DNA from 3 places in the Rouxiella sp. Mn2063 genome. Region 1 is predicted to be linked to each of the others. Evidence: predicted binding sites of a transcription regulator. Region 1 holds the regulator's gene; each other region holds the start of a gene.

Evidence for each region. Region 1 encodes LexA, which represses DNA repair genes until DNA is damaged. Its sites were predicted from a motif close to TNCTGTATGTACATACAGNA; they were not measured.
Region 2: umuD (translesion error-prone DNA polymerase V autoproteolytic subunit) is a predicted target of LexA. The motif match lies at 9,590-9,609, and genes of this name have one in related genera.
Region 3: sulA (SOS-induced cell division inhibitor SulA) is a predicted target of LexA. The motif match lies at 1,844-1,863, and genes of this name have one in related genera.

Annotation. Positions count from the first base shown of each region.
Region 1 covers NZ_JBMOUD010000004.1:404,921-415,899, reverse strand. The annotation lists gene lysC (lysine-sensitive aspartokinase 3) at 4-1,392, opposite strand; lysine riboswitch at 1,556-1,746, opposite strand; gene pgi (glucose-6-phosphate isomerase) at 1,991-3,640, shown strand; gene psiE (phosphate-starvation-inducible protein PsiE) at 3,831-4,238, shown strand; gene ubiC (chorismate lyase) at 4,357-4,908, shown strand; gene ubiA (4-hydroxybenzoate octaprenyltransferase) at 4,913-5,782, shown strand; gene plsB (glycerol-3-phosphate 1-O-acyltransferase PlsB) at 5,874-8,354, opposite strand; gene ACL9RG_RS09360 (diacylglycerol kinase) at 8,482-8,850, shown strand; gene lexA (transcriptional repressor LexA) at 8,955-9,563, shown strand; gene zur (zinc uptake transcriptional repressor Zur) at 9,866-10,375, opposite strand; gene ACL9RG_RS09345 (phosphoethanolamine transferase) at 10,633-10,979, opposite strand, start outside.
Region 2 covers NZ_JBMOUD010000013.1:80,646-91,624, forward strand. The annotation lists gene rpoH (RNA polymerase sigma factor RpoH) at 1-78, shown strand, start outside; gene ACL9RG_RS17465 (DUF2461 domain-containing protein) at 141-845, opposite strand; gene ACL9RG_RS17470 (DMT family transporter) at 1,144-2,061, shown strand; gene ACL9RG_RS17475 (hypothetical protein) at 2,142-2,927, opposite strand; gene ACL9RG_RS17480 (hypothetical protein) at 3,094-3,996, shown strand; gene ACL9RG_RS17485 (peroxiredoxin-like family protein) at 4,137-4,808, shown strand; gene ACL9RG_RS17490 (LysR substrate-binding domain-containing protein) at 4,851-5,735, opposite strand; gene ACL9RG_RS17495 (hypothetical protein) at 5,786-6,622, opposite strand; gene ACL9RG_RS17500 (alpha/beta fold hydrolase) at 6,996-7,778, opposite strand; gene umuC (translesion error-prone DNA polymerase V subunit UmuC) at 7,886-9,154, opposite strand; gene umuD (translesion error-prone DNA polymerase V autoproteolytic subunit) at 9,156-9,575, opposite strand; gene ACL9RG_RS17515 (hypothetical protein) at 9,818-10,063, shown strand; gene ACL9RG_RS17520 (TDT family transporter) at 10,451-10,979, shown strand, end outside.
Region 3 covers NZ_JBMOUD010000003.1:135,918-146,896, forward strand. The annotation lists gene ompA (porin OmpA) at 1-957, opposite strand, end outside; gene sulA (SOS-induced cell division inhibitor SulA) at 1,318-1,824, opposite strand; gene ACL9RG_RS05990 (TfoX/Sxy family DNA transformation protein) at 2,026-2,667, shown strand; gene yccS (YccS family putative transporter) at 2,777-4,939, opposite strand; gene ACL9RG_RS06000 (YccF domain-containing protein) at 5,008-5,469, opposite strand; gene helD (DNA helicase IV) at 5,619-7,673, shown strand; gene ACL9RG_RS06010 (methylglyoxal synthase) at 7,732-8,190, opposite strand; gene ACL9RG_RS06015 (DUF2057 family protein) at 8,404-8,964, opposite strand; gene ACL9RG_RS06020 (CoA-binding protein) at 9,158-9,571, shown strand; gene hspQ (heat shock protein HspQ) at 9,649-9,966, opposite strand; gene rlmI (23S rRNA (cytosine(1962)-C(5))-methyltransferase RlmI) at 10,038-10,979, opposite strand, start outside.

The DNA.
Region 1 (10,979 bases):
ATCTTATTCGAAGATGTTTTTATGCAGCGTTTGTACGACCTGATTGGCATCATCGCCAGGAACCAGGAAGCACAGGTTATAGCTGCTGGCCCCGTAGCAAATCATACGAATGTTGAACGGGTCCAACACGCCGAAGACTTCTTTACCCACGCCACGAGCCTGCGACAATTTATTACCGATCAGAGCGATTAATGCCAAATTCTCTTCGACTTCCACACGGCATACTGAAGAGAGTTCAGTCAGTAACGATGTGGTCAGCAGGCTATCACCTGAAGAAGTTGAACCGGTAGTATCGAGCGTCAGTGCAATACTGACTTCTGAGGTGGTGATCAAATCTACTGAAATATTATGGCGAGCCAGAATGCCAAACACTTCCGCCAGGAAGCCCTGTGAATGCAGCATAGTCAGGCTGTGTAGCGTCAGCAGCGTTTGCTTACGACGCAGAGCTAACGCCCGGAATAACGGTGGATTTTCGGTGGTATTACACACCATAGTGCCACCGGCCGCTGGATCTTTGCTTGAGCCAACAAAAACAGGAATACCGCGACGTACCGCAGGCAGCAAGGTGGCTGGATGCAGGACTTTGGCACCGAAAGTTGCCATCTCAGCGGCTTCTTCAAAGGCAATGCGGTCAATGCGTTTCGCCGCTGGCACCACACGAGGGTCGGTGGTGTAAATTCCTGGTACGTCAGTCCAGATATCGACGCGTGCCAGACTTAAGGCTTCGCCAAGCAGAGCTGCAGTGTAATCGCTACCGCCACGACCGAGCGTGGTGGTGCGGCCTTTGGCTTCTGCGCCAATAAAGCCCTGAGTCACCACGATGGCATTTTGTATACGTGGCAACAGTTGCTGAGCAGACAGGTCAAATAAGGTGCTGGTATCTGGTTCTGCGCGGCCAAAGCGGTCGGTAGTACGCATCACTTTACGCACATCGAACCATTCGGCGGCCACCGCGCGCTGACGTAAAATTTCGACGAACAGCAGCGTGGACATCAGCTCGCCATGGCTGACCAGTTCATCGGTCAAGGCGTGAGAAGTTGCCAGGCTAGCCGCTTCCGACAACATCGCTACGTTATCGAGCATACGGTCGATTTCTTCACGAATAACGTCAGGCTGTGTGAGCTTGTCGATAATAGCGTATTGAATTCGACGAATTTCATCTTGCAGGAAAATACGGCGCGAAGACTCTTTACCTTCGGCCAATTCTACCAACAGATTGGTGACACCCGCAGAGGCAGATAACACCACCAAACGTACATTGGAATTAGAGAGAACCACATCGGCACTGCGATTCATTGCCTCGAAATCCGCGACGCTGGTGCCGCCAAACTTGGCTACAACCCATTGAGTCAGGGGAGCCGGATTGACGTTGCGGGATGCTGCTTGATTCATTTAAAACCTCGTGTAAGAGATGCCATATTTATTGGCGACCATCCATACCCGTCATACTTCAAATTGCAGAGAGGCTGCTCTCGAAGTCTATTGGGAATATTCCAAAAATTTGGTAACACAAGGGAAGCGCGGGAAACGGGAGCAGGCGTAGAGATACTACGATACACCCAGAAGCGCTCCACCTTGGCGAATGCTCTTCAAGCATCCGCAGTGGCAACCCAGAGGATTCAGCCCCTGCGGTCGATCAGCAGCCCTCCGTGAGCTTATTGACCTCGGCGTCACACCCCATCATGCATCTTCGTAGGATACGGTTCCTCCGATACACTGCCTGAGCGACGCGCCTCTTCTGGCTTACAACACATTGGTGTAAGTTAGGCGCCTACAAATAACGGGTTATTAAACATCTGTCAACGGTCTAGGCCGCGTGTTCACGACATTTTAATATTTGTTTATCTATTATTATCTTTAGTAATGATGTTTCAGAGTTATCACCTATCGCAAGAAAAGGCATCTCAACTTGCGTATAAAGGGATACAATCCGGAAAGTTGAGTTAAAAATCGTAACGTTACTTTCATTCTCCAGCCAAAGAGCATTGCTATGAAAAATATCAATCCTACCCAAACCGCTGCCTGGCAGGCGCTGCAGCAGCATTTCGATAAAATGAAAGATGTGCAGATTAGTCAGCTTTTCGCTGAAGATGCCGATCGTTTCTCCAAATTCTCAGCAACGTTTGACGATCAGATGCTGGTGGATTACTCAAAGAACCGTATTACCAGTGAGACATTGGATAAACTGCAGGCGCTGGCGAAAGAAACTCAGTTGCAAGATGCCATCAAATCGATGTTCTCTGGTGAGAAGATCAACCGCACTGAAGACCGTGCCGTGCTGCACGTTGCGTTGCGTAACCGCAGCAATACGCCAATCGTTGTTGATGGCAAAGATGTCATGCCAGAAGTGAATGCGGTACTGGCAAAAATTAAAGGCTTCTGCGATCGCGTGATTGGCGGTGAGTGGAAAGGCTATACCGGCAAAACCATTACCGATGTGGTGAATATTGGTATCGGTGGCTCAGACCTTGGCCCTTTCATGGTGACCGAGGCGCTGCGCCCTTACAAAAATCACCTGAACATGCATTTCGTTTCTAACGTTGACGGTACCCATATTGCCGAAACGCTGAAACCATTGAACCCAGAAACCACCTTGTTCCTGGTGGCTTCTAAAACGTTTACCACTCAAGAAACCATGACGAACGCCCATAGCGCGCGCGACTGGTTCTTGAAAACTGCCGGTGACAATAAACACGTTGCTAAACACTTTGCAGCGCTGTCTACCAACGGTAAAGCCGTGGCAGAGTTCGGTATCGATACCGACAACATGTTTGAATTCTGGGACTGGGTAGGGGGACGTTACTCTCTGTGGTCAGCTATTGGTCTGTCGATTGCTCTGTCAGTTGGTTTTGAGAACTTCGAAAAACTGCTGAGCGGCGCTCACGCGATGGATAAACACTTCGCTGAAACGCCAGCTGAGAAAAACCTGCCGGTGTTGTTGGCACTGATCGGTATTTGGTACAACGATTTCTTCGGTGCAGAAACCGAAGCTATTCTGCCATATGACCAATACATGCACCGTTTCTCAGCCTATTTCCAACAAGGAAATATGGAGTCCAACGGCAAATACGTCGACCGTAACGGCAACCCAGTAGATTACCAGACTGGCCCAATTATCTGGGGCGAACCTGGTACTAATGGTCAGCATGCGTTCTATCAGTTGATTCACCAAGGGACTAAAATGGTTCCTTGTGACTTTATCGCACCTGCGATTAGCCACAATGCCTTGGGCGACCACCATGCGAAACTGCTGTCTAACTTCTTCGCGCAGACTGAAGCATTGGCATTTGGTAAATCACTGGATGTTGTCGAAGCTGAGTTTGCTGAGCAGGGTAAAAAACCAGAAGACGTTAAGCACGTTGCACCGTTCAAAGTCTTTGAAGGCAACCGCCCAACTAACTCCATCTTGCTGCGTGAAATTACCCCTTATAGCCTGGGTGCGTTGATTGCTCTGTATGAGCATAAGATCTTTACTCAGGGCGCTATCCTCAATATCTACACCTTTGACCAATGGGGCGTAGAGTTGGGCAAACAGCTGGCAAACCGTATCCTGCCAGAATTGTCCGGCAACGAGCAGGTGAATGCGCACGATAGCTCGACTAACGGTTTGATTAACCGTTTCAAAAACTGGCGTGCGTAATGCATCAATGTCTTCTTTAAGACAATGATGTCATAAGCTAAAGTGCCTTGAGGGCCAACTCTTTTGAGTTGGCCCTTTTGTTTATAAACAGTAATCCAACCATTCAGATTTATGAGCAGGTTCAGCATTTTTCCCCAAACAAGCTGTGGTATTCTGCCGAGACTAATAACAAAAATGGGATATGGATCACATGGCAGGGTCAAAACAGGCAATGATGCTTTCCGGCATTATGCAGAAAATTTTGAATGTTTTTTTACTGGGCCTGACGGTTATTCTGACGCTATTTCTTGGGCGAGAAACCTATCATTTAGGGCAAGTCCTTTTTCTTAAAAATGATGAGTCTTCGTCTTATTTATTGATCGAAGGCATCGTTACTTACTTCCTGTATTTCGAGTTTATTGCACTGATCGTCAAGTATTTTTCTTCGGGATACCACTTCCCACTACGCTATTTTATTTATATCGGTATTACGGCGATTATCCGTTTGATCATTGTCGACCACACTAGCCCTTTAGATACGTTGCTGTACTCTTTCGCCATCCTGATCTTGGTTATCACACTCTTCCTGGCTAATAGTGAAAGATTACGCCGTGAATAAAAGATGATGTTATGAAGGAATGTTTTTCCCCGGTGGCAATTACCACCGGGCCTTTCTGCGTTAGAATGCGAGCAGATGATTAATCGAGGGCAGTTTTGCCTCGTTACGGAGTTCGTCAATGTCTGAATCACCAACCCCATCGTCAACACAGCCACCGATCCACTGGCTAGAAGACGCTCAAGATGTTCCTGCTGACGTTATCGACTGGCTTATGGAAATAGGCTCTATGACCCGCCGTTTTGAACAACATGGCGTGACGGTAACCATTGAACCGCAGTTTGAAGGCTTTATTAACCGCCAGGAATTAGGTGAGAACGAAGCCCAGCAACTCCCCTTAAGCGAACGTTACTGGCTGCGTGAAGTTGTGCTCTGTGGCGATGGGCAACCTTTTCTGTTGGGACGTACCGTCATTCCGGTAGAAACGCTAACCGGCGAAGATCAAGCGCTGGTGGATTTAGGTACGGTGCCGCTTGGCCGCTATCTATTTAGTGGTAATAATTTGACCCGCGACTATATTCACCTTGGCGTGCTCGCACTTGAGGATCGTGGGCTTTGGGCGCGTCGTTCACGTTTGCGCTTATCGGATAAACCGTTATTACTCACTGAGATTTTTCTTCCTGATTCCCCACTCTATCAGGTGGAGCCAGATCAATTAGAAGCAGGGGAATAAAGTAATGCTAGAGAGTTTCACTCAAGGACCGTGGCGTGATTATTGTCGGCTGATGCGCATTGATAAGCCGATAGGTTCCTTGTTACTGATGTGGCCAACCTTATGGGCATTATGGCTTGCCAGCGGCGGGCTGCCGCCGTTACCGATCCTAATTGTTTTCATCCTTGGTGTTTTCTTTATGCGGGCGGCCGGTTGCGTCATTAATGATTACGCCGATAGAAAAGTCGATGGGCATGTTAAGCGCACCGCCAATCGTCCACTGGCGAGCGGCGTTGTCACCGGTAAGCAGGCCAAAGTATTATTTATCACTTTGGTGCTGATTTCGTTTTGCCTAGTGTTGACGCTCAACCGCATGACGATTTTGCTCTCGTTTGTTGGTTTAGCACTGGCGTGGATTTATCCCTTCGTAAAGCGTGTTAGCAACTTGCCACAAGTGGTACTTGGTGCGGCTTTTGGCTGGGCAATCCCAATGGCTTTTGCTGCAGTCAGTCAGTCTTTACCTTTGGTCTGCTGGCTACTGTTTGCCGCGAATATTTGTTGGTCACTGATTTATGACACCCAGTATGCAATGGTTGACCGCGATGACGACCTAAAAATTGGCGTGAAATCTACCGCTATCCTCTTTGGTCGTTATGACAATATCATCATCGGTATTCTGCAAGTGGTCATGCTGTTGCTGTTAGCCGCAGTCGGCCACCTAGCGCATCTGGAATCAGCGTTTTACTGGACGGTTTTATTATCAGGTGCACTGTTTGTTCACCAGCAGAAAATGACCGCTAAACGCGACCGCGATGCGTGCTTCAAAGCTTTCCGCCAGAATAATTATGTGGGTCTGGTGTTGTTTATCGGTATCTTGATGAGCATCCCCGCGTAGCAATCTGGCGACCAAATCGCGTGGCAAGAGAGATAAAAAAACGCCCGGTAGACATGAGCTGTCACCGGGCGTTTTATTTGCGACTTAACGATTAATGATCGGTATCGCGAACGTCAATCTTGGTTTCTGTCAGCGGTGCTTCAGGTTGAGGCAACTCTGAAGGCATACCAGAACTTTCTATGGTCAGCTTAATTTCTGCCGACATCAAATCGCTCAGAATGCTATACAGCTCACCGGTATGCTCAGGGATCGCATCGCCGATATCATTGATATAGCCTTCGTCACGCAGCGTACCAACCAGCGTAGTAAATACGGCTTTATCAAAGAACTCTGGCGCATTGATACCATGCAAGACCGATAAGCGTTGCGCCATGATCCGGCTCTCTTTCTCCAGCGCTCCACGACTGATGCTCGGGTTACTACTGAGTAAGAACAGCGTAATCGCATAGCGTTGTAGCGTTTCACGCACGCCAGCCGCCAGCAGTTGCAGTGGGCGAATACGGGCCGGGTTAAGCGACAGCGTTTCACCATTAAGATGAATCAGTTGTTGGCGGGCCAGTTCGATGGTCAAGACATTGAGCACATCAGAGAGTTGTTCTTTGCTGTAATGCATGAACAACTCAGCTTTCATCATAGGGTAGATCAATTCGACCTGACGCAGCAGCTCGCTTTGACTGATTTTTTGATGATGAATCAACATACTGGCAATTAATGACGGCAGCACCAGCAGATGATGAATATTGTTGCGATAGTAGGTCATCAGCACTGCCTGTTCGCGCGGCAGAATAATGATATCGCCAATATTATCTTTCTCGACTTCGAACTTGTTCATGTTCAACGCGTGCTCAAGCAACTGATTTGCCGTGAGTTCTGGCACGGTTGAATCAGGCGCATAAGGCACATTGCGCAGTAGCTGCAAATAACAGTCGAGCTGTTCAGTAAGCTGTTCGCGAGTCAAAGAACGTTGGCGTGAAGCCAGCAGCGCTGTTGAACATAAGTTCATCGCGTTGGCCGCTGCCGAATTGTTAATACGCACCATGATTTTGTCGGCGATATCTTGCACCGTTGGCGTTAACCAGCTTGGGCGATGTGCTTCGATAGGGTCAATAGAATCACGCCATTGCGGTACTTTTTGATTCAGATATGGCGTTAAATGCAGGGGCTCGCCGAAGTTAACGTAGCCTTGACCGAGGTTACGCAGTTTGCGTAGTCCGTTGATCATCTGCATAAAGCCTTCTTTCTCTTTGGTCGCCCCACGCAGCTCTTTGGCGTAAGTGCCCACTTCCATCACGTGTTCATAACCGATATAGATAGGGACTAGCGTGATCGGACGCGAACCACCGCGTAACATAGCTTGAATGGTCATCGCCAGCGTACCGGTTTTCGGCTCCAGCAAACGACCGGTGCGTGAACGGCCACCTTCTACAAAATATTCTACCGAATAGCCGCGGGTGAACAGCTCGCCGAGATATTCGCGGAATACCGTTGCATAAAGCTTGTTGCCTTTGAATGTCCGGCGAATAAAGAACGCACCTAAACGGCGGAAAATCGGGCCAGCTGGCCAGAAGTTTAGGTTAATACCGGCCGCAATATGTGGTGGTACCAGACCTTGGTGGTAGAGCACATAAGAAAGCAGCAGGTAATCCATGTGGCTGCGATGGCAGGGCACATAGACAATTTCCTGGCCATCTTGCGCCAACTGACGCACACGTTCAGCGTTATTAACGTGGATACCTTTGTACAGCCGGTTCCAGGTCCAGCTTAAAACACGATCGGACAAACGCACGGCTTCATAGCTGAAATCCGCGGCAATCTCTTCCATCAGCGCGATAGCATTTTGCTTGGCTTTTTCATGGGTGATTTTTTTGCTGCGTGCTTCTTCTTCGACCGCTTTTTCAATCGCTTTAGACGCCAACAGTTTATTAAACAGATCCTGACGCACTGGTATGCGTGGCCCTACGGCAGCCAGACGTTGACGAGAGAAATGCATTCTCGCTACGCGCGCCAGTTTTTGCGCAATAATGGTATCCGTGCCATGTTCCGTTGCCATATGGCGCAGGGACACAGTATTGGAGAAGCGCACGAAACTGTCTCGCCCTAACCACAGCACGGCAAAGAATTTCTGCACGCCGTTCAGGACGCGTAAATGTGGCGTTTCCTGGCTTTCTCGGCCAGGGGAACGGCCAAACATTACCGATACCGGCAACAGTTGGATATCTAGATTCTGATTATTACGATGTAAGTCCAAATAATCGTGGAACAGTTTTACCGACTCTTCTTTCGGCTTGTAATAGCTGAAAACGCGCGGGCCTTCCCCAATAAACACGTGGCTTGGCAATTGCACGCCATCTATGTCCAGAGGAACAAGGGGATCGGGCAAATTTAGCGCCAGGCATTGTGCCCGTAGTGTCAATAAATCGGTTTTGGAGTTATAAGGCAAAACGTACACGATCGGCCGAGTGGTATCTAAACGCAACTCGGTAATAGGATCTGTAGGAATGACCTTGCTCTTTACCAGCAATTTTAGCGGTAAATTCAATAGGGTATAATAAAGTCTACGCCAACCTGACATAAAAAGATGAAGCCTCTTGTTAGCAATTTCGCCGCAAGGATACCAGAAACTTGAATTGAGATCCGTGGTGATAGGTTTGGCGATACAGGCTAGAATACCTGCAATTTCCAATTAGGACGGATAAGTTATGGCAAATCAAGTGACTGGATTAACCAGAATAATTAAAGCCGCTGGTTATTCTCTTAAAGGGCTGACCGCAGCCTGGAAGCATGAAGCTGCATTCCGTGAAGAAGCGATTGTCGTCCTTGTCGCTATCTTACTGGCATTTTGGCTCGATGTGAGTACTACAGAGCGCATTTTATTGATTGGCGTCGCGCTTTTAGTTGTTGTGGTTGAATTATTAAACAGCGCAATAGAAGCGGCTATTGACCGAATCGGGCCGGAAATCCACCCGTTGTCAGGGCGTGCCAAGGATATGGGATCGGCTGCGGTATTTATTACGCTCATTTTTGCTGTCTTTACCTGGTTGGCTATCTTATTACCGCGCTGGTTGTGAGATGGCTCGCAGGTTAATCCCTGTTTTTATTCACTCTTAGGTTTTCATTGCCTGATTAGCTGTATATACTCACAGCTGGACTGTATAAACAACCAGGGGGCGGAATGAAAGCATTAACTACCAGACAACAAGAGGTCTATGACCTTATTCGTGATCATATCTCTAGCACCGGTATGCCGCCAACCCGTGCTGAGATCGCGACGCGTCTGGGATTCCGTTCTCCTAACGCAGCTGAAGAGCACCTCAAAGCGCTGGCACGTAAAGGCGTCATTGAAATTGTTTCTGGCGCCTCACGTGGTATTCGTTTGCTGATGGAAGAGGAAGAAGGTTTACCTCTCATTGGGCGTGTTGCCGCTGGTGAGCCGCTGCTGGCAACTCAGCATATCGAAGGCCACTACCAAGTCGATCCAAGTATGTTTAAACCAAGCGCCGATTTCTTGCTACGTGTTAGCGGTATGTCTATGCGTGATATTGGTATTCTGGACGGCGATCTGTTGGCGGTGCATAAAACGCAGGATGTGCGAAACGGCCAGGTGGTCGTTGCGCGCATTGATGATGAAGTCACGGTTAAACGTTTGAAGAAACAAGGCAACACCGTGCAGCTTCTGCCTGAAAATAGCGAATTCGAGCCTATCGTGGTTGACCTTCGCGAGCAGAGTTTCAGTATTGAAGGGCTTGCGGTTGGCGTTATTCGCAACGGTAACTGGATCTAATACCAAGCGGTATTAATGTCTAGTTTCCTGTTATAGAACTCACCTTTGTAAATAAACCCAATAAACTTCGAGATGAAGGTAGGCGGCAATCGACAGACAAATCTGTCAAGAGCAGATTTGAACACTGCTTGCAGCGACCCCTTTGGGGCAAGGCTCGCGGATGAGCAGAGTCACTGCAGCCAACCACCCTACAACTTGAAATATGGCGGGTAAAAGGTGAGTTTTCGTTTATAACGTGCCGTATAACAAATACGCTGCGTATTATCAGCGATTTTGACACTTAGCGAAAATTATCCCTATAACTAACGTTTTTTAACGTTAATACTATGGTCGTGATCGCAATGTTCTTTGCTATCGCAAGCTTCTACTACCGAACACTCTCTGCATAAACCGTGCGCTTCAACGACGGAATGACGCAGAGCAAAGCCAGAATCATTAGCAAGCGTGGCTAAACGTTCTTCAATGCCTTCCGTCGTTTTTTCAGTTACTAACCCACAACGGTCACAAATAAACAGAGCTGAAGTGTGGCTTGGCTCTTCAAAGTGGTGGCACAACACATAGCTGTTTGCTGATTCTACGCGGTGAATAAAACCTTGTTCCAACAGAAAATCCAACGCGCGATAAACAGTTGGTGGCTTAGCCTGAGGTTCCACAACGCGTAGTAAATCTAGCAGATCATAGGCACTGATCGCCCCAGGCTGTTGGATCATCAGCCGAAGCACTTCGAGCCGCTGTGGCGTTAGCCGAACATTACGCTGTAGGCACAGACGTTCAGCTTGCTTAAGCAGGTTTTCAGAGTGGGATGAATTCATGATTTGCTCTCTGCACAAAGTAAGCTCAGATTTTAACATGTTTCGAGACAATCGCCGATACCCTGGCGACACACAGTTTGGTTGCTACACTCTGTTTTTGTGTTCTGTGACATAGTGAGACTTATGCCTGCCTGGCTTTAGGATATAAATCTATTAGCGATTGACTTTATTATTCACTATATAAGCCAGCTTTGTGTCCATACAAATATAGGCGCAAATGTAAGCCATCAAAGATGATGGCTTTTTTGATGAATTGGCTATTCGTCAATAAGTGACATATAGTTTTTAACGTTGTTATTAAAATCTTTTATTTTTATTTGTTTCTTGCAATTCATCTTGGAAAGATAATTACATTCCACTGGTAATAATGGGTCAGTTGAACCCGTCCATTGTAAATATAATCCTAAAAAGTCAAATGCCGAGCGTAGTTGATCAATTGTCACTCTGCTTTTGGCATCATATGAAGTAACAATAAAAGGCACTTGGAAGTTCTGTTTATATTTGTCGTTATGCTGGAGGTTTCTAGTTCCTTTGGCAGACATAAAACTTAGACCGTGATCAGAAAAGTATAACATGGTCCATTTTTTCTTGTTCCTATCAGCAA
Region 2 (10,979 bases), on a different contig from region 1:
TACGGCGTATCTGCCGAGCGTGTTCGCCAGCTTGAAAAGAACGCGATGAAAAAACTGCGATTAGCTATCGAAGCTTGATAGCTGGTTGATGTGTAAGACGGCCCGGAAACGGGCCGTTTTCTTTTGTATCGACTAGACGGTTATTCATCAAATTGCTGACGATTTTTCTTTAACCCTTCTATTTTGATCAAGAAATCATAAATCGGTGCAATCCGCTGAAAATCTTTGCTTAATACGCTGACTAATTGATCTGAAAACAGCATGTCCATATCCATCTGATGGCTAATCAAGGCAAAAGACTTTCTGTTGTACCAAGTAGCCAGTTCTGGTTGTTGATCTTTAATCAGCGGTCGTTTGTAACTTTCACCTTCCAGCGCATAATTAGGCTGCAAACGTTGCGCCATTTTGAGAAAAGCCTGTGGATCTTTGAGCATTTGCTGACGGAAAAAATCCATCGTAATTTTTGATGCGCTGTAATACCCCAATCCGTAACGCCACCAATCCGGACCCAATTCAAAAAAGTAAGTGGGCGCATCGGTCCAGTTTTTACGCGAACGTTTAAAGCTCAACCACATGTTGCTGCGATAAATCGACTTATCCCGCGAAAAACGAGTATCACGGTGCATTCTGGATAGCGTTTTTCCAATTGCCGGACGAACTTCAAACAGCTCGTCAATCACCAGCATGTCTTGACTCAAATCTGTCACCAGACCGCGAAAAGGCTCTAATAATGCGTGCTGATAAGTATCACGATTTTCCTCGAACCACTCTTTGTTATTGTTCTGACTAAGCTCTAATAAGAAAGTCAGGCCTTGCTGTGAAAATCCTGAAAACGCTGCCATGATGATCCCTTTTAACGGACAAGATACTGATATGGACTAATAACGGTTGTCTGTATACTTAAACAGCCTGTGAATTAAAACAGTATCGCTGAAGATGGCATAGAGATCAAAAAGAACACCGGCATGCGCGGTGTTTTATGAATTGGCTCTTATCTCGAACATTTTCGTAAAAACAGTGCATTCAAATATGGCTTAGTAAGTCTATATTTGGAGATCGTTAGCAAAAATATAGTGCATATAAATTGCAGCTATTTTCCCTTTAATTACGGGGAGTTTATTAAATACAGCGGGATAGGGCAGAATGGAAAATCAAAGTGTTAAGGATATTAACGCAGCCAGCATTCATGAGCCGGGTGTACAACGTTCGACTCGCGGCTGGGTGAATGGTTTTTTAGGTATGCTGATTTTCAGTGGATCTTTGCCTGCTACTCGGGTTGCTGTACTGGAGTTTGATCCCGTTTTATTAACGGCTGTTCGAGCGGTTATTGCCGCATTGTTGGCGCTTTGTGTCCTACTTCTTACCCGACAAAAACGGCCGCAACGCCAAGATATTCTGCCGCTGGTATTCGTTGCTGTTGGTGTAGTGATTGGTTTTCCTTTATTAACCGCATTCGCTTTACAGCATATGACGTCATCCCACTCATTGGTCTATATCGGCCTCTTGCCTTTATCGACCGCCTGTTTTGGCGTATTACGCGGCGGAGAACGTCCTAGACCGGCATTCTGGGCATTTTCAGTATTGGGAAGTTTGCTGGTGGCAGCCTTTGCTCTGAGCCAAGGCTCGGAAGGCTCGTGGACGGGGGATTTGCTGATGCTGGCAGCGATTGTGCTTTGTGGTTTAGGCTATGCCGAGGGCGCGGTACTTACGCGTAAATTAGGCGGATGGCAGGTGATCTGCTGGGCGTTGCTAATCGCGTTACCGCTTGCAGTCGTTGTTGCAGCCTTTTCTGCGCCGCCGGCTTGGCCGGTTGCCAGCGCTAGCGCATGGATATCGTTAATCTATGTTTCGGTATTTAGCATGTGGATCGGTTTTATTTTTTGGTATCGTGGTCTGGCACAAGGCGGCATTGCTGCAGTGGGGCAATTACAACTGCTACAACCTTTCTTTGGGCTAGTCCTGGCCAGTTTGGTATTACATGAGACTGTGCAACCTTCCATGATTGTCGTAATGGCCGGGGTATTAGTTTGCGTCTTTGGTGCGAAGCGATTTTCTCGGTAAGTTTGTGCGTGATGCAGGGCACAGCGAATGCGCCCTGTTCCGCATATATCAATGATGAATCACTCTATGGTCGGCTTTAGTTATTCCGCTTTCTCTACCGTATCAAATTGCCGTATTTTAGCCCTGCGGCGATAGAGTTTACGTTTCATTTTACTCAGGCTATGGCCTAGTAATCGATAAGCAATATCACTAAAGCTGATTTTTGAGATAACGACTAACCCTTCCCCTTGTTCATAGCCTTTGTTTTTCTTTAAGAAAAAGTCGGCATCTCTATTGGTATTATCCTTTGCTGCTTGTGAGCCATGCGCCGTGCCAAAATTAGTTGGAGAAACAAACACGCCATCACTTTCTATTACTTTCAAATCAAATAGATCAGAGATATTTCTACAATTGGCTTTCATTTTATTATTTGACGTATAGTTTCTTCTTGTTGGCCACGTATGGTTCATTAGTGAGTTTTTGACCGAGGCTCTGTAGCTTGATGGATGAATGCAAACAGCAAAAAAATAAGAGGGATAGCGGTTTTTCACTATCTCTGCTGTAACCATTTTAATATATGATGATTTCATTAAGTTATTATTTCGGTATTTTTCAATGAAACCCGCTTGGCTTCTAAATACGTTGGTCTTTTTATTATCTATATCGAATAGATAACGCTGCATACAAAGGTAGCCAACGGGTTTTTCACCATCATAATAAATAATGATTTTTTTTGATGCTGATTTTTCTGGGTGAAATGTTTTTATCTTTTCATCAAGAGACATATTGTCAGGCGGTGAAAATATACTGGAATATAATGACTTTAGGATTGCTGCTAGCTCTAATGAATAAACTTCATCATCAGAAAATTTTTCGATTCTTAGCATAAAGTTAATCTTTGTTGGCAGGAGAACTATAAAGCTAGTTCATTAAATAAGAGTTTTCCAATTGTAATTAGCTCAAAAAGCAAAATATCCCAGAGTTGAGTATGTATAAATGCTAGTCCATGGTAATTGTTATTTATAGATATTCCGCGTAGTCAGGAGAATCGCTGTGCAGAGCAAAAAGCTATACGTTTTACAGGCATTGCCTAAAGGTCGGGTAATAGAGATCAGCCTTGATACTGGTGATGTGCATATCGTCATCGATGATATGGACTCGCATCCAGACGGCATTGCAATAGATAAGGCTGCTGGTCGGATTTATTGGACCAATATGGGCGTAGTGAAAGAACAAGAGAGCTTGGAGTTCTTTCAGGCTGACGGCAGTCTGGAAACCTGCTTGTTAGATGGCTCGGCTAGACAGACAATCCTTGGAAACGGCCTATTTGTTACCGGAAAACAGTTGCTGCACGACGCTGAGACCCAATCTTTATACTGGTGTGACAGGGAAGGGATGCGCGTATTCCGCGTTGATCAAGATGGCAAAAATATTCAGGTATTAGTACAGCGAGGCTTATTCCCAAGAGACTCTCGTGATTATACCCGGCACTGTGTAGGCATTGCGCTGGATAAGAAAAACGACATGCTTTATTGGACCGAAAAGGGACCCTCTAAAGGCGGCCAAGGGAAGATATTGCGAGCCGGTCTCACGCTACCTGAAAATCAGCGCGCGGATAACCGGCAGGATATTGAGGTAGTGATGGCTAATCTGCCGGAACCAATAGATTTAGAACTCGACGCCAAAAATAACATCATGTATTGGACAGATCGAGGGGATAGCAAAAGAGGCGGCAACACCCTCAATTGTGCCGACATTTCCAACGGAAAATTCATCAATCATAGGATTTTGGCCGCAGGTCTGGATGAAGGTATCGCACTAGCTTTGGATGAAGATAATCGCGCTATTTACCTCACCGATTTAGGCGGCAATATCTATAAGCACCAGCTAGATAACCCCGGCTCACTGGAAAAACTCTTCACATTTGGGCCGCTGACAGGTTTAGCGATTGTGTGACGACTTAAATGCCATTCCCGGCAGGAATGGCTATTATTCTCAGCGGCTGTCTACCTGCATAGCTGATGTTTCTGGAAGATGTCATCTGGAAGAGCGAGAACTGCTCGTCGATATGACATCAACAAATTCCGGAGATTACTATGTCACTGCAAGATAAACTGGATGCATTTAAAGCCGATTTTACCGCCGGTAAACCACCGTACAACGCCCCTGCCGAGATCCACCCTATTATGACGCGCGCGACTGATGAACTGATCGCCAGTGGTCAGGCCGGACGAGCGATTAAAGCTGGAGATCTCGCCCCCGAGTTCTTCTTGAAAGATCAAAATGGGAAAGATATATCATCGGTCGAGTTGCTGGCTAGCGGGCCATTGGTGGTGACGTTTTATCGTGGTGTATGGTGTCCGTACTGCAATCTTGAGTTGCAGGCCATTAATGAAGTACTACCGCAGATTCAGGCTCTAGGAGCCAATGTCGTGGCTATTTCACCACAAACTCAGCCGAATAGTCGTAAGTCAGTACGTACCAATCAACTTAGCTTTCCTGTTCTAAGCGATGCTAATGGTCATATTAGTGATGCCTTCGGCCTGCGTTTTAAGCTGCCCGATTATCTGATTGAGTTATACAAAATGCTGCAAAATGATCTGCCTGCAATCAACAACGACTCGAGCTGGACACTACCTATACCGGCGCGTTATGTCATTGGGCGGGATGGTATTGTGCTGTACTCAGAAGTTAATCCTGATTATACCCACCGTCCTGATCCTGCGGATATGTTCCCGGTGCTTGAAAAAGCGACCCGACACGAGTGATGTAGAGGCAAGCCCGTGCCGAGCTAATGGCATGGGCGAGCTTTACCTAGCCATCACGTTATCGACAAAGTCGACGAATGCACGGGCCTTGGCAGACACTAATCTGCCCGATGGGAATACTGCCCATAAATCTATCGGTGGTAATTCCCAATCAGGCAGGACGACTTGAACCTGACCTTGTGCCAGCTCCTCTGAAAACATCCAGACCGAAGCGACTGCAATACCCATATCAGCCAAAACGGCGGTGCGAATGCCTTCTGCTGCATTGACTCGTATCCTCCCGGAGACGATCATCGCCACCTCTCGACCATTCTGGCTGAAAGACCAAGATTCACCGCCGCCGCGCAAGACATAAACAATTGCCTGATGTTGGGCTAAATCTGTCGGTGTCTGTGGTATACCTGTGCGGGAAAAATAACGTGGTGTACCAACCACCAAGCGGCGGCTCTGCGAGATATGCCGTGCTGTCATACTCGAGTCTTGAAGTTCGCCCATGCGTAATGCTACATCGGTGCCTTCTCCCAGCAGGTCGATATTGTGATCGTCTAGCGACAGGTCGATATTCAGGTTTGGATGTTTATCTAGAAAAGTCTGCAAGGCTGGAAGGATATGCAGGCGAGCAAACGTCACCGGGGCACTAACACGTAATGTGCCAGATAACCCCCTGGAAGTGTCTTGTACCGCCTGTTCTGCTTCATCGGCCTGGTCTATGACACGTTTGGCATGTTCATAGAACCGTTGGCCTGCGTCCGTCGGTGTTAAACCACGTGTTGAGCGTAATAACAGCCTTGCCCCAAGGTGTTCTTCCAAGCGTGCGATGGTTTTGGAAACTGCCGGCTGACCGAGTTTTAATCGTCTGGCAGCACCAGAAAATGAACCCATTTCCACCACGCTGATATAAGTCTCCATTGCCATCAATCGATCCATTGCTATATTCCCATTCGGTTATTTATTGCCATGCTACATGCTGTGTGGTTTCAATCGCCGAAAAATTCTATAGCTTGGCCGTTTAGGCGCGGGTGATGTATCACTACATCCAAAAATTGGCCGGTGTAGAAATCGAACACAACGACCTCATCTTGCGCCACGCAGTACAAATGCCCGCCAGGACCGAATCTTAGCCCACGCGGATGACGGAAAGAGACTCTTTTTTCCGGTGAGAATATCCGCACAAGTTCGCCATTCAGCCGATCGTATTCTCGTACCGTAGTGACCGAGGAGTCCTGCCCATAGGGAAATTCGCTCGATACCAGAATATTGCCGTTGGGACCGATTGCTAAATCAAGTGGGCTCACGGCATTATCGGTAATATGACGGGCCGATTTAAGCTTGCCATCCGGTGAAAATTCCAGAATGGTATTTTCACCATTACCTTGTGGGCCAATACCTGAGGCTAAGAACAAGCTGCCATCATCGGCGTAAGCAAAGCCCCTTGGGAATGGCACAACACCATGTTGTAGCACGGGTATTGCTCTGCTATCCAGATTGGCAGGGAAGGCCGTGACGGTTTTGTCGGTACGTAGCCCAACATAATATTGTCCGTTCGGACCCAGATTGCCACCACCAGCGTTAAGTCCGGGAATATGTCCGCTGTCGAGTTGAATTGTGCCACTTTTATCCAGTGCCAGTATCCTGTCGCTACCACTGTTAATGTACAGCAGTTGGCTATCGGTACTCACGCGCATACCACGTGGGTCCGTGATCCGCGGATCGTCGCTGAATGTCCCGAGGGGCAAGCCATCTATAGAAAATGCCAGAACCTGGCCATATCCATCCCCGTTGGCACCTGAAGCACTTGTGACGAGTATCTTCATCCTCTTAATGCCTGTACGCAGGATACATTGAGCATGGATCGGTATATCAAACGGGGAGCGGTTAACAGAAGGGCGCAGAAAAACCTATTCATTGGGTTATCCTTGATGTGATAGAGGGAAACACATCATCTTCAGCGCAGGCAGCTCGCAGCGGAAGGCCTCTGTTGGCAATAGATGTCATTCCACAGAGGAATAAATAGTGTCAAAAGCCGGACAGGGAACTGTTTCAGATATCCTAATTGATGTTTTCTTGTATTTCGTTGTCCCCTAGCGTTCGATACTCTGTTGCTACCTCGACGCTGATATCCATTGAACAGATAGAGAAAAGGGCGCATTAAGCGCCCATTTCTAATCATTATGCGAAGCGAAGCAATTAGTAGCCAGGTACGTGAGCCGCTTTCATGATCAGATTTGCTACGGCTTGAGGCTGAGAGATTAACGATACGTGGCTAGATTTTAGCTCTATCGTTTGCGCATGCATGCGCTTTGCCATAAAGCGTTCAAGATCTGGGTTAATGGTGCGATCTTCGGTAGAAACAGCATAGTAGGTTGGCTTAAATTGCCATGCCGCTACCGTTGTTTTGGCCATGGTGATTGCTTTTCCCATTGGCTGCTGAACTGCGTAATAGGCTTTAGCCTCTTTTTCCGGCAGATCGCCTGCGAAATCATGAATGAAAGCGGATTCTGTCAACGCGCCAAAATCACCATTCCACTTTATTCCGGCAGATGCCGGTGCTGCTGGGAATTTCTTAGTCAGCGCAGGGTAATCTTCACCGGCCTCTGGCGCGCGGGCAGCAATATAGACCAAACCTTTTACTTCTGGCTCATTACCCGCTTGGCTGATGACCATGCCGCCATAAGAGTGTGCTACCAAGATGACCGGGCCATTTTGTAGCGCCAGCGCACGTTTTACTGCAGCAACATCATTATCCAATGAGGTTGTTGGGTTCTGAACTGAGGTCACATGCAGGCCTTTGGCTTGCAGCAGCGGGATAACTTTGGACCAGCTTGACCCATCAGCAAATAAGCCATGAACCAGAACGATATTAGTGACTTCTTGGGGTGCCGATGTTGATGTGGTATCTGCTTGAGCAACAGAGACGCCCATTCCAGCAATAACCAGTGAAGCGATAAACGATAGATTGCGCAGTTTCATGATGATTCCTCTAAACAGGGTGTGAATCGCAATATATCAAGCCGGGGGCAACAAAAGGCTGACTCAAAAATGACAAAAGAATGACAAGCCTGGCAAGGTGACCTCTCTTACTTAACTACCGCCGTCATCAGCTCATTAAACCGTGTGGTATAGGCTGGCGATAGCATCTCGCGTTTCATCGCCCAGCTGCGTTCGATGCCCTGACCGGCGAACCATATTTTGCCGATACCTTGTTGGTTGATGCGATCCAGCGTTTGCATTAGCCGTTGGCTGTTGGGTTTTGGCTGATACTCATCAAACAGATTAAGTTGTGCCACGCCTTGACTGAAAAAGTCACCCAACATTACGCCACCTTTCTGATAGCGGTAGCCGGGCTTCCAGATTTGTTCGAGGCAACGTACTGCTGCATTGAGAATATCGCGACTGTCTTGCGTTGGAGTATTCACGGCGATCGCCGAATAGTTACTGTAATAGGGAATATTAGGGTCGTGCGGGCTGGTTTTGATAAAGGCGGAGATATAGCGGCAATATTGGTGCTCAGCGCGTAGTTTCTCTGCTGCTCGCACCGCGTAGCTGCAAATTGCTTCGCGCATATCCTGAAACTCGGTAATGCGCTCACCAAAGGAACGCGAACAGATAATCTGTTGTTTACTTGGCAATGACTCTTCAAAGGCCAGGCAACTTTCTCCCCGAAGCTCCCGCACCGTGCGCTCGAGTACTACGCTAAAATGCTTGCGGATTAACGTCGATGGACTGTCTGCCAGTTGCAATGCAGTTTTAATCCCCAACATATTCAACTGTTTACTAATACGTCGGCCCACGCCCCAGACTTCACCCACCGGGATCAGATGCATTAATTTTCTTTGTCGTTCAGACGATGATAAATCCAGCACGCCGCCGGTTGCCTTCCAGGTTTTCGCCGCCAGATTAGCCAGTTTGGCCAACGTTTTGGTGGGGGCGATACCGACGCCAACCGCGAGGTGATTCTCTTTATAGATTTTATCTTGAATCTGTTTACCAAAGTCGTGCAGCGGCATAAGTTTATTGATACCACTGAGATCAAGAAAGGCTTCATCAATCGAATACACATCGACTGCCGGGGCCAGTGCTTCCAGCGTTTCCATCACCCGATTAGACATATCTGCATATAGCGCATAGTTGGAGGAAAAGACCGCCACATTATGACGCTTAACCTCATCGCGTATCTTAAAATACGGCGCGCCCATTTTTATCTCTAGGCGCTTGGCCTCAGCATTACGAGCGATAACGCAGCCGTCGTTATTCGACAGTACTACTACCGGGCGTCCGCGTAAGTCTGGCCGAAAAATGGTTTCGCAGGAGGCGTAAAACGAATTAACGTCCACCAGGGCAAACATCTCAGCGTGCCGCATAAATAATAAAAGTCACCACTCCGAAGATCTCTAGCGATGTGTCGTCATCAAAGGTAATAGGCGCATAGCTGGGGTTCATAGCCAGCAGTTGCAGCCTCGGTTTGGTACAAAGCCTTTTGACGGTAAATTCGCCATTAACCGATGCTACGACAATATTGTCATGTACCGCGGTCAGCGCGCTATCGACCACTAGCAAATCCCCTTCATTGATATTGGCATCAGTCATTGAATGCCCAGAAACGCGCACAAAATAAGTGGCGCTAGGGTGCTGGACTAAAAATTTGTTCAGATCAAGGCGTGACTCAACGTAGTCCTGTGCTGGGCTAGGGAAACCGCAAGGCACGCGCTCCAGGAATAGCGGCAGTAAGGACTCTGACTGAGACTCAGTGGGTTTGTAGCAGATCATCACACACCTATTAATACTGTTTTTATATACAGTATTAATGTTGGCAATCTGTCAATCAAGACTGTGTGATAAAGAAAATGCTATCAGGTTGATGAATGAGGGAATTTAGTTTTGACCTCATTCCTTGAATATTTTGTATGCTAAGAAAAAGGCTGGTGGTTTGTATCGTTCGAATCGTTAAACAAAATTACAATATTACTCATACAAACTTTGCGAATAGCTCTTATAGCAGGATACTTTTTATGAGCGAACGTCAGCGCATTACTATCTTTGTTCTTCATGATGACTCGCCAGCTGATTTTGAATTTGTCCTGGCATGGATAGAAAAATGGAAAAGTGTTGTCAGTATTGCTGATTATAGTACGGGGGGATGGGAGCATTTATGGGATATAGAAGCCCCTGCCGAAGCGATAATTGAAGTCCCTGAAGAATGGTTATGCCTCAGTGATTGGTCTTCATCACACAGTGGGCTATTCGGCAATAAATGACTATATTTGAGCATATAAATGAAAAAGGACGGGCGCTGACCCGTCCTAAAGAATATTGATATATTTTTCATGCTTTGCATTACAACGAAAGCGCATCTTTCACCCCCAGTCGCTGTTAGCAATCTAAGCTCCTAAGGATAAATGGGGCGGTTTCCTAAGATTTTTCCCCTCCTGTCAACGCCAACGTTGTTCACATTGTTTCTTGACCGATTTGTCTCTCGATTGCCGCTTACCGACAGCTTAAAATTTATGGGGTATATAATAAAAAAAGATGTCTAATTCTATTTAATTACCACTTTTATAGATAACTCATACGATATTAATGCGTTTCTTACCTGAGCCAAAATCTATTAACATTTTTGCAATGTTTTGTGGGGGGGGAAGAATATGAGTGACCAAAAAATTGCGGCAATATTCGCTGGCGCAACACCGCTTAATGCGCTGAAAGAGCCGACAGAAGTTATTCGTCAGTTTACGCCAAACTGGTTTGCCGCCACGATGGGGACGGGGATTTTATCCTTGTCGCTTGCACAGTTTCCTTGGCCTGTTCCTGGATTACAGGCTATTGCCGAAGGGCTTTGGATGTTCAACATCCTGCTTTTCGTCCTGTTTTCCATGATATATCTGGCGCGTTGGATCATGTATTTCGACGAAGCGAAGCGGGTATTTGGACACTCTACGGTATCCATGTTCTTCGGGACAATCCCGATGGGGATGGCAACGATTATCAATGGGTTGTTGGTATTCGGTTTGCCGCGTTGGGGGGCGAGTGTTGTACCGATTGCTGAGGTTCTCTGGTGGCTGGATGTAGCGATGGCGCTGCTTTGTGGTGTTTGTATTCCCTATATGATGTTTACCCGGCAAGAACACCGTATCGATCAGATGACAGCCGTCTGGTTGTTACCCGTTGTTGCCG
Region 3 (10,979 bases), on a different contig from region 1:
AACTGGGTCAGCAGAACCTTGACCACGTGCAGAGATCTTGTTAGCAGGGATACCTTTAGATACCAGGTAATCTACTACGCTTTGAGCGCGTTTTTCAGACAGCTTCTGGTTGTACTGTGCAGAACCCAGGCGGTCGGTGAAACCAAGAACAACTACTGAACCGTCTTTCGGATCCAGTGAGCTCAACTGAGTGTACAGTTGGTTCAGCGCTTGCTGACCTTCTGGCTTCAGAGTTGACTTGTCGAAGTTGAACAGAACGTCAGACTTCAAAGTGAACTTGTGAGTTTCAACAACTGGAGCTGGAGCTGGTGCTGGAGCCGGAGCTGGCGCAGCAACAACATCATCTTGACCGAAACGGTAAGAAACGCCAACAGACAGAGTTGCGTTATCAGGACGTGCACCAACGGTAGCAGCATCACCGATGTTGTTAACCCATTGGTAATCCAGACGGGTAGCCCAGTTTTTGGTTACAGCGTATTCGAAACCAACTGCTGCCAGTGGAGAAACGCCAGTGTCGTTGTCGCTGATGTGTTTCTGATCAGTTACACCGAAGTTACCTTTAGAGTCTGCACGCCAAACCATACCACCCAGACGGGTGTAGATGTCCAGATCGTCAGTCAGTGGGTAGCTCAGTTTAGCAGTCAGCTGAACGCCTTGTGCTTTGAATGCGCCATTGTTTACGCTGCCTTTGTAAGGCATACGGCCAAGCCAGTCATAACCCAGTTCGAAGCCCAGGTATTGGTTTGCTTGGTAACCACCGAAGGCACCAGCAGCCAGTTGGCTGTCGTGAGTTGGGCCATTGCCAATGTCTTGATAGGCATTAGCGAAACCTTTGTCGTGGTACTGGGACCAGCCCAATTTGCCACCGGTGTACCAAGTGTTATCTTTAGGAGCGGCTTGTGCTACGGTAGCGAAACCTGCCAGTGCCACTGCTAATGCGATAGCTGTCTTTTTCATTTTTTGCGCCTCGTTATCATCCAAATAGCCAATTGAGCTTTAAGCTGTTTTAAGCCCTTGGTTAAATTCCTTCGCCCAGGTTATGTGCTTCAATTCAAAACTTGCCACTTTAAGTTGGCATTATAGAGCAACCTTGGCGATGTAAAGTCTACAACGTGGCGAGAAACTTACAAGCCTGATGTGTTAATGCTAAAGAAAAAAAGGCAAAAACGTACACATTTCTTAACAGGTTAGGCATATTGTTGACGAAACTATGCATTTTATTATGGCTGTATTGTTGTTATTTACCGTTAAAAATGGGTTTTTTAGCATAAAAAACTGGTTTTATGTATTTATTCGTCAGAAAACTCCTAATTTCAATTAATGGTATAAAGCAGAGTGAATTTTTACTGTTGGAAGCTGTCTTTCAGCTGAAATTAGAGAATTTTGAGGTCTCATTACAAACCCATAAGCCCCACCTCGTTTCGCCGCCATTTGCAGTTTTTCTCGATCTGCATCATTTAACTCCGGTAACCATCCTAACACGACACTGTAGTTCCCTGTCTGGAGCGCTTTAGCCATCGCGTCAATCGAAGAGAGTCCTTGCAGTTGATTAATCTGAATCATTTTATCCATCGGTAACCCGGATTGTATCAGCCAATTGCGGCTGAGCTTCTGCTGAGGGGATAGCCAGAGTAACCATCGCGACTGCATGCCTAAATACTGCAGTAACGGAAGTAACAACAATGACAAGGTTGTGTGCTCTTCGTCGTAGACAAATTCACTGATCACACCGTTATTACCTAGTGATGGCAGGCGCTGTATCGACTGATTACCAGACAAATCCAGCCGATTGAATTGATTGGAATGAGGTATATAGGTTCGCATAATGTCGTCCGTCAGTAGTTACTGTATAAACATACAGTAATTCTGTTTTGGCTAAAGATCAATCCAAATTTTCCAAGACGTCTCGCATATTTTGATAGCAATCTACTGTAATTGCATTTTCAATTTGGCTGCTGCTCTGACATTGCGTATTTTGCGCTTAAGGGGTTCGTGTAACTTGTTCTTGTTAAAAAAGGATTTTATATGAAAAAGGATATCGCCATGATTCAAAAAACAAAAAACAGGGTATCGCAGGCTAAATCTTTGCTTTCCTCATTAGGTAATATCCGTTCGAGGTCACAGTTTGGTGGCTATAGTCTCTCCGTTGAGTCGACTATTTTTGCGTTGGTCTCAGACGGCGAGCTTTATCTGAGAGAAACCTGTGAAAACGAACAGATGCTACATGCGATGCAATGTAACCCAATGATTTACCGCAAGCGGGGTTTAGAAGTGTCGTTACGCTATTTTGAAGTCAGCGAGGCCTTATGGCAGGAACCACAAAGATTACTGCTATTGGCTGCACAATCACTACAGGGAACGTTGCTAGAGCATGAGGCAAAGAAGCGTTTAAACAAACGATTAAAGGATTTGCCTAATATTAATTTATCGATAGAACGACTGCTCTGGCGCATAGGTATTCATAGTTACCGTGAATTACGTCTACAGGGCGCAATTTCGACCTATGTAAAACTTTGTGCGGTAAATAAGAATATTGGGCTCAATGTGCTTCTTGCACTCGAAGGGGCTATTCTTGGCACCCATCAGGCGGTAATACCTCTTGCATCTCGCAATGCTTTGATTAGATGGTATCGCGCTTATAAAAATGAAAGTCGTTCGATGAACTAGGCCAGAGATCGGCGGGGAGCTCATCCTTGTTTCCCGCCGATCACCAGTTATTTTCTAAAACTACAAACTAATTGTCTAAAACTACAGGCTAATTGTCTAAAGCTGCGAACTAAACCGTGCCAGGTGTTTCAGGTGTACTACTCGGAACAATTTTATTATTCAGGCTAGTCAACTCAGGCAGATGTTCAATCAACAGGCCTATCTGTTGTAACACCAGTTGATCGCTGGTATCAGATTCTGTGGTCTTAGCCTGGATACGTTCAGAAAGTTGCTTGAGTAATAGTGTAATTCTTTCAGCGTGTTCTGGCCCATGATGCAAGGCGTCATCAACATAACAAACCGCATCATTGAGAATACCCAATGTCTCTGTATCTTCGAGCTTTTCCCGATGCGCACCTAAAGCGGAAATATAACTTAGCATTGTATGGTTCAAACAAAGCAAGCGGAAAGCCGCATCCATTGTTTCGCTATCGTTGTCTTTCTCTGAGGTCATGTTAGAGACAACTGAGGCTAATTCAGCATCGCAGTTGTGTGCATCACGCCTGGCTAATCGATAATCAAGCCCATTATCTTTACCTTGATGATATTGGACTAAAATGGCGTCTAGATAGCGGCAATTTGCATAAAGCGTTTTACTTACAACGGTAGGTAATTGACGGAAGTGCCAATCCGGCCAGATAAAACTAACCGCAGCCCATGCAATGATACATCCCAATATGGTATCTAGCGCACGAGGGATGGCGACTTCAAAACCTTCTCCTAACAGGTTAAAGCACAGCAATACCAGTAAGGTGATGAACATTGTCGCCTGGGCATACTGATGGTTGCGGAAGGCGAAGAACAACATGCCACTAATAACAATAAGTATCATCTGCCCTTCGGCTGAGGGGACAAAATAAAGAATAGGGATACTAACGACTATTCCTGCTAGCGTACCGACAATACGCAATGCCAAGCGCCGCTTGGTTGCACTGTAGTTTGGCTGGCAAACAAACAGGCTGGTCATCAATATCCAATAGCCGTGACTTAATCCGCTGACTTTAATCACCATATAGCCGACGAAAAATACAATCGACATGCGTACAGCATGACGAAAAAGCGCAGATTTTGGTGTCAAATGGCGTGAAATTCGCAAGCGGATATCTTGGAATCCTGTAATACCTTCTTCAGCGAAAGTTTTCTGCCCATTAGAATCATCCGCCAGCGATTGTTCTGATTCGATGCTTGAGAGTTGCGCATCAATTGCTCGTAGATTTTTAAGCAAATTGCGCAGTGCTTTCATCATGCCACGGTCTTGCCCAATCATTGCTAACCGGTCCAAAGCATTTTCAAGGCGATTAAATGCCTGCTCAAATCGGCTGTTATGCTGATATTTTTGCCGGTAAATAATGCATTGGGATAACTGATTACACGCGCTGGACTGCATGCTCATCAGCCGCTGAAAGCGAAAAAGAATATCGGTATGATGGAACTGTTCATGCAGCTTTTTATATTGAACATGGGTTGAACTAGCCCGTTCATGAATATCTTGCGCGACGAAATAATATTGCAATGTTCGACGCGTTCCTTTTTGCCCACGGTCACCTTTCAAGCGGCTTTGCAGACTGGTTTTTGTTTGATTAAGCGTGGCAACTAGCTGGCTATTAGCCATTGCAGTATTAATCAACTGCTGATTGTTATCGCCTTCCATATCGGGGTCGAACAAATTCGCTTTCGCCTCAAGATAGGAGGCAAGCCGCTGATAGCACTGCGCCAAATGATCTTGCAGCGGTCTAATTGGGAAGATGATATGGCCAGCCAGCGTTAATAGGTTGTACCACAATGCCCCTGCAATCAGCAGCATCGGTTGTTCATACCAAAACACAAACATGTTATTGGTGCCGAGCATGGTATAGATGGCGATTAACAGTGCACCGAAGGCAATAGTAGCGTAGCGCTGGCCGAGCGCGCCAAGCAAAATAAAACCCCAGGTTGACAGGACTAACCCAATAGCAAATAGCCAAGGATAGGGAAAGAGTACAACGACCGAAACAGAGGCAATAACAAAGCAAATCAGCGTAATGAGAAGGTTGAGCAGACGGCCAGTGAGTCGATCGTCTAAGTCGGTTAAGGCGGCAGCCACAACGCCAAGTGCGAGTGGAATAGTTAATTTGGGTTGTGCAATGAGCCAAGGTGCGGCAACGGCTCCAGTAAAGGCAAGGAATATTCTTATATTATACAGCAGGTTACTATTATAAGCGTAACGCCTTAAGCCAGGTGCAATAGATAACACTGAAAAAACTCCAGAGTAATAAAGAAGTTTAAATAAAATGGGGTGTTAACCACCCCTGCTATGTAGAGTTAGCGGAACTGTCCATTTTTTATATTACGTGCGGCATTCGCCTCACGAACTTGTTTTGCCAATTCAACTGATACCACGCGACGGCCTACCGGCCAAAGCGCAATGGCGGCCAGTTTAAAATTCGCAATACCAACCGGGATACCAATAATTGTGCAGCACTGTACGATGCCTGCTGCGATATGCGACAGACATAACCACCAGCCAAAGAAAACGAACCAGAGGATATTGAGCAGTGTGCCGCCGCCGGATAAAAGCGCATTTTTTTTCTCAGGATAAAGCTCGTCGACATGCACCGCTTCATTACCAAAAGGTATAAAAGACAGGCGAGTGATTTCCCAACATGAGCGGGTAAGCGGCAGGGTAAATATTAAGATGATACTGACTAGCGTGGCAAGCAACCACGCCAGAGTAGTAAAAAATCCACCAAGAACAAAATTAAGGATATTTAATACAGTACGCATAAATTACTCACTCTTGAGAGACTTAACTTGTTAACACGCTTTTAATTTTAGCCTGTTTTATTCTACTCTGTTTTTAGCGCTGGAGCGCCACTGCTTATCGCAGGTAAACTGCCAGTAATCAATGAATAAAATTAAAATGGCCGGATAATATGGAACTGAAAGCGACTTCGTTTGGTAAGCATCTGGCGCAGCATCCTTATAATCGGGTTCGTCTGCTCAACGCTGGTGTAGAAGTAAGTGGGGATAAACACCAATATCTAATCCCTTTTAACCAGTTAATTAACATTAAATGCAAGCGTGGCATTGTTTGGGGGGAGTTGGAGTTTGAACTTCCCGAAGAAAAGGTTGTACGCCTGCATGGCACGGAATGGCAGGAAACACAGCTATTTTATCAGCACCTGCTCAAAATTTGGCAGGGCTGGAGCCAAGAGATGAGCGATGTCAGCGCCGGAGTGTTGCAAGACCAGGTGCAAAAAATTGTTCGTATCGAGCAGCAAGACAAATGGTTTAAAGGCAGTGAGCTTGCAAGCTTGCAGCAGGGGATCAGGGATGCTTTTGACGCGCTGCCGATGCCTGTTGAGCGCTTGACCGATTTCGAACATTGCCGTGATGATTATCAAACCTGTCTCAAATGGTTAACTCAGGGGTTGCAGAGCGTCAAATTGCGAAACCAAAACTGGACTGATAGGACAATAGAGGCCCAGCGAGAGTTCTTCAATAGTGTTGAGACAACACCGCTAAATGATAGTCAATGTCGTGCCGTTGTTAATGGTGAGAATGCTGTTCTGGTACTCGCTGGAGCAGGGAGTGGGAAAACCTCAGTATTAGTCGCACGCGCCGGCTGGTTATTACACCGACAAGAAGCGACACCAGATCAAATTTTACTCTTAGCCTTTGGCCGACAAGCTGCTGATGAGATGAATAGCCGCATTCAGGCGCGTTTGGGGATCGATGGTATCAAAGCCAAAACCTTCCATGCGCTTGCGCTGCACATTATTCAGGAAGGCAGTAAAAAAACACCGAAAATTAGTAAGCTGGAAACCGACAGCAAAGCTCGTCGCAATCTACTAGTGAAAACGTGGCAACAGCAATGTAGTGAAAAGAAGGCGCAGGCCAGCGGCTGGCGGCAGTGGCTAAATGACGAGCTTGAATGGGAGATTCCTGAAGGTGAGTACTGGAAGAATAAAGCCCTGGCTGAACGTTTGGGAGCAAGGCTAGAACGCTGGTTGAGTTTAATGCGCATGCACGGTGGTAGTCAGGCACAAATGATTGAGCAGGCATCTGATGAGTTGCGTGATCTTTTCGGTAAACGTATTCGCCTGATGGCGCCATTGCTAAAAGCTTGGAAAACGGCTTTAAAAGAGGAAGATGCGGTTGATTTTTCTGGGTTGATTCATCAGGCGGTGAATATTCTGGAAAAAGGTCGTTTTATCAGCCCATGGAAACATATTTTAGTGGATGAGTTTCAGGATATTTCACCACAACGCGCGCATCTTTTGTCAGCTTTACGCCAACAAAATAGCCAAACGCATTTGTTCACGGTGGGAGATGACTGGCAGGCGATCTATCGTTTTAGCGGCGCTGAGTTGGCGCTTACAACAGCGTTTAATAAAAACTTTGGTGAAGGCGCACAGTGTGCACTCGATACGACTTATCGTTTTAATGACCGTATTGGTGAAATCGCTAACCGATTTATCCAGCAGAACCCCTATCAGTTAAAAAAACCGCTAAATAGCCTAAGTAAAGGTAATAAGAAAAGTGTGGTTATTTTACCTGAAGAGCAAATTTCAGCTCTGTTAGATAAACTAAGTGGCTACGCTAAAGAAGAGGAAAAGATCCTGATTCTGGCGCGTTATCATCATCTCTGCCCTGATATTTTGGCTAAAGCTGCCACTAAGTGGCCGAAGCTTAATATTGAATTTATGACCATTCACGCCAGTAAAGGTCAACAAGCGGAATACGTCATAATTGTTGGTTTACATGAAGGGAACGATGGTTTTCCAGCGCCAACCCGTGAATCGATTCTTGAACAGGTATTGTTGCCTGAGCCAGAGAATTTTGCTGACGCAGAAGAGCGGCGTTTGCTCTATGTCGCGATAACTCGCGCTAAGCACCAAGTATGGTTAATGCAGGACAAAGAACGGCCATCAGTTTTCGTTGAGCAGTTAGAGCAGCTTGGCGTACCAACTCAGCGTAAACCTTGATCCCCATTCTCTGTTCGGTCAATCCGCCGAACAGAGAACTTATGCGTTAGCCTTGGAATTATTTGAGGCGGTCTTGCAGATAGCGCTGATAATCGGGAATGGTGATATCTACTGCTGTTTTGAACAAAGGGGAGTGAATCAAAAAATCTGCCGTTGCACGATTATTAGCAACCGGAATATTCCACACCGTGGCTAATCTCAGTAATGCTTTGACATCGGGGTCATGCGGAACCGCATTTAATGGATCCCAAAAGAAAATCAGCATATCGATTTTCCCCTCAGAAATGAGAGCACCTACTTGCTGATCGCCGCCCATTGGCCCACTTAACATGCTTTTAACGGGTAAGCCGGTCTTCTGTTCGACTAAATTCCCAGTAGTGCCTGTTGCATACAAAATGTGCTCTGCGAGTTGCGCTTTGTTGCTATCCGCCCAGTTTAATAGGTTATTTTTACAATGGTCGTGAGCGACTAATGCGATATGTTTTTTAGGAGCAATGGTTCGAGAAGTGTATTCCATCAGAGTAGCCTTAGTCTTAAGCCGATAAATCCAAGAGTACTGAAACTACCCGGCACAGAGAAGCATTTAACGTAAAAAATCATATCATGCAGACTATTACGTGAAGTCGGCTGCAAAAAGGTGCGAGGAAAGGCTACTGGCGTGGAGGAAATGATGTTGGGCAGTCTGTTTGTGTAGATAGGGCACTCATAAATAACCAGCTAGCGACAGCAATCAGTTATTGATAACACCCTCGGCGTTTTGATAGTAAACGATATCTTCTTCTGCATTTTCACTTTCTGGGGCCGCAAAAGCTGCGATCGATGCACTCTGTGCTGAAAGGTTATAGTCGCGCATAATCTGTTCAATATCACGGTTGTCGATTGGCGTTTTTAGGGTGTCGCGCTGTGCGTTAACAACATGGCCATTTTCATCAAGCAGGCGAAAATTCATCTTTGTGTTGAATTGCATGTTGTCATACTCATTGTTTAGCTCTGGCAAGCTAACTGTTACCGTTTTAAGGTTTTTAGCGTCAAAAGAGACGATCATGGGTTGTGACGATAGGCGTTGCCCCTGGTTTGTACCCGTGGGAACATATTTATTCACTTGAAATAAAACCTGATGAATTCCCCCATCCAGCTCAAGGCTATCGGCACCTTTTAGTATTGGGCCCGACATCTCTTTACCATCAACCACAAGAACATCGATTTCTGTTGAAAGCTTAAGGCTTGTCGCGTAGGCGGGAGTGAACAGATTTACTACAAACAGGCTGGCAGCGATTAGGCCAGTTTTCATTTATTACCTCTTTTCCCATGACTCACCCTGTATTATTAAGCATTGCTCATAATGTGTCAAAATTTTGCAAAATGTATTTAAATAGGTGCTTTGCAACATATCACTAGATCAAAGATGCTGCTGGTAGCTCAAACGATGTTAAATAAGTTAGCTAAAATAGAAGCTGATGAAATAACGTTAAGAGGACAATATTGTGCAAGATAAGGAACTCAGCGACCTGCTTGTGCAGGTCAAAACCATTGCATTAGTGGGGGCGAGTGATAAACCGAATAGAGCCAGTTATAGTGTAATGGCTTATCTATTGGAACAGGGATACAACGTTATTCCTGTAAGCCCCAAGTTAGCTGGGCAAGATCTGCTGGGACAGCCTGTCGTCGCTCAACTGGCAGATATTACGACGCCGGTAGATATGGTTGATGTATTTCGTAATGCCGAGGCTGCCTATGGTGTTGCACAAGAGGCGATAGCTATCGGTGCGAAAGTACTATGGCTGCAACTTGGCGTGATTAACGAGCAGGCGGCGGCAATAGCAAAACAAGCCGGTTTGCAGGTGGTTATGGACAAATGTCCGAAGATAGAAATCCCTCGACTGGGATTGGCTCGATAAAAGTAAAGCCAGAATGAAATAAAGAGCCGGTCATTAATGACCGGCTCTTTATATAAGGTACGATGATAGCCCGCTATTTAGTTACGTAAACGTGGTGCGAGCAACTGGTCACGAATTGATTCGGCCAGGTCATCTAATGAGCTTTGCTCTGGGTGCGGAATACGTGCTTCATGATCGATCTGCATCTCGGCTAGATAGGTGTGGATCGGCTGACCTTTGTCATCTTCCATCACCACATGATACCAAGGAGCAGCTCGCAGTGATTCATCGGCCGCGATTTCATCTAAATCGGGTTTTTCCAGAGAATATTCTGCATCAACATCAATGACTACTCCTAGGTAGCCTAGCAGTCTGTGCCGTACCTGCTGCCCAATACCATATTTGCTGGTAATCATCATGACCTCCTGAAAATAGCGCTTTAGAACGATATGGAGTCAATACACGCTATTTTCAAGTGATTGATGTGTCAGGCTGTCACTAAGCAGGCGAATCCTTTTAGATATAAGCCTTCTGGGTAAGAACCAATCACTGGGTGATCGGCAGCTTGACGGAACTGTTCAACGAATTGAATTTCGCGATGAGCATCCAATGCAGCATCAGCCAAAATTTTCTGGAACAAGTCGGTTGGCAGCAACCCAGAACACGAGAAACTTAACAAAATTCCGCCTGGGCGCAGCAGTTGCAATGCCAGCATATTGATATCTTTATATCCTCTGCAAGCGCTGGCCAACTGGTTCTTATTCTCTACGAATTTCGGTGGGTCCATCACGATCATATCGAACTTCACGCCATCAGCACGGTATTTGCGTAATAATTGGAAGACATCTTCCCGCACAAATTCAGCCTTGGCTAAATCAAGCTTATTAAGCTCGACATTCTGACGTGCAATATCCAACGCATCCTGTGAGGTATCAACGTTCGTCACTTTCTTACAGCCACCCATTAAGGCTGATACGGCAAATGCACCGGTGTAAGAGAAGCAGTTCAGTACGTCGCGGCCAGCAGCGTAATTGCGCGCGGCTAAACGACTATCACGTTGATCAAGATAGAACCCGGTTTTGTGGCCCTGTTTGATGTCAACGAGCAAGCTCATACCGTGTTCGGTGATAGGTAATAACGCCGGTGGTTCAGCACCGAATACATGACCTTGAGTCAGTTCCAGCCCTTCTTTTTTACGCACGGCAACATCGGAGCGATCGTAGATGGCGCATTCCGGGTAGCAATGTTGCAAGGCGCTAAGCAGAGCGGCACGTTGATATTCAGCACCCGCTGATAGCAATTGCAGCACCAAGTAATTTTGGAAACGGTCAATGGTGATCCCAGGCATGCCGTCAGATTCACCGGCGATAAGGCGGTAGCCATCCAGACCATCGCGCTTGGCTAACCAGTTACGCCAGCTCTGCGCTTG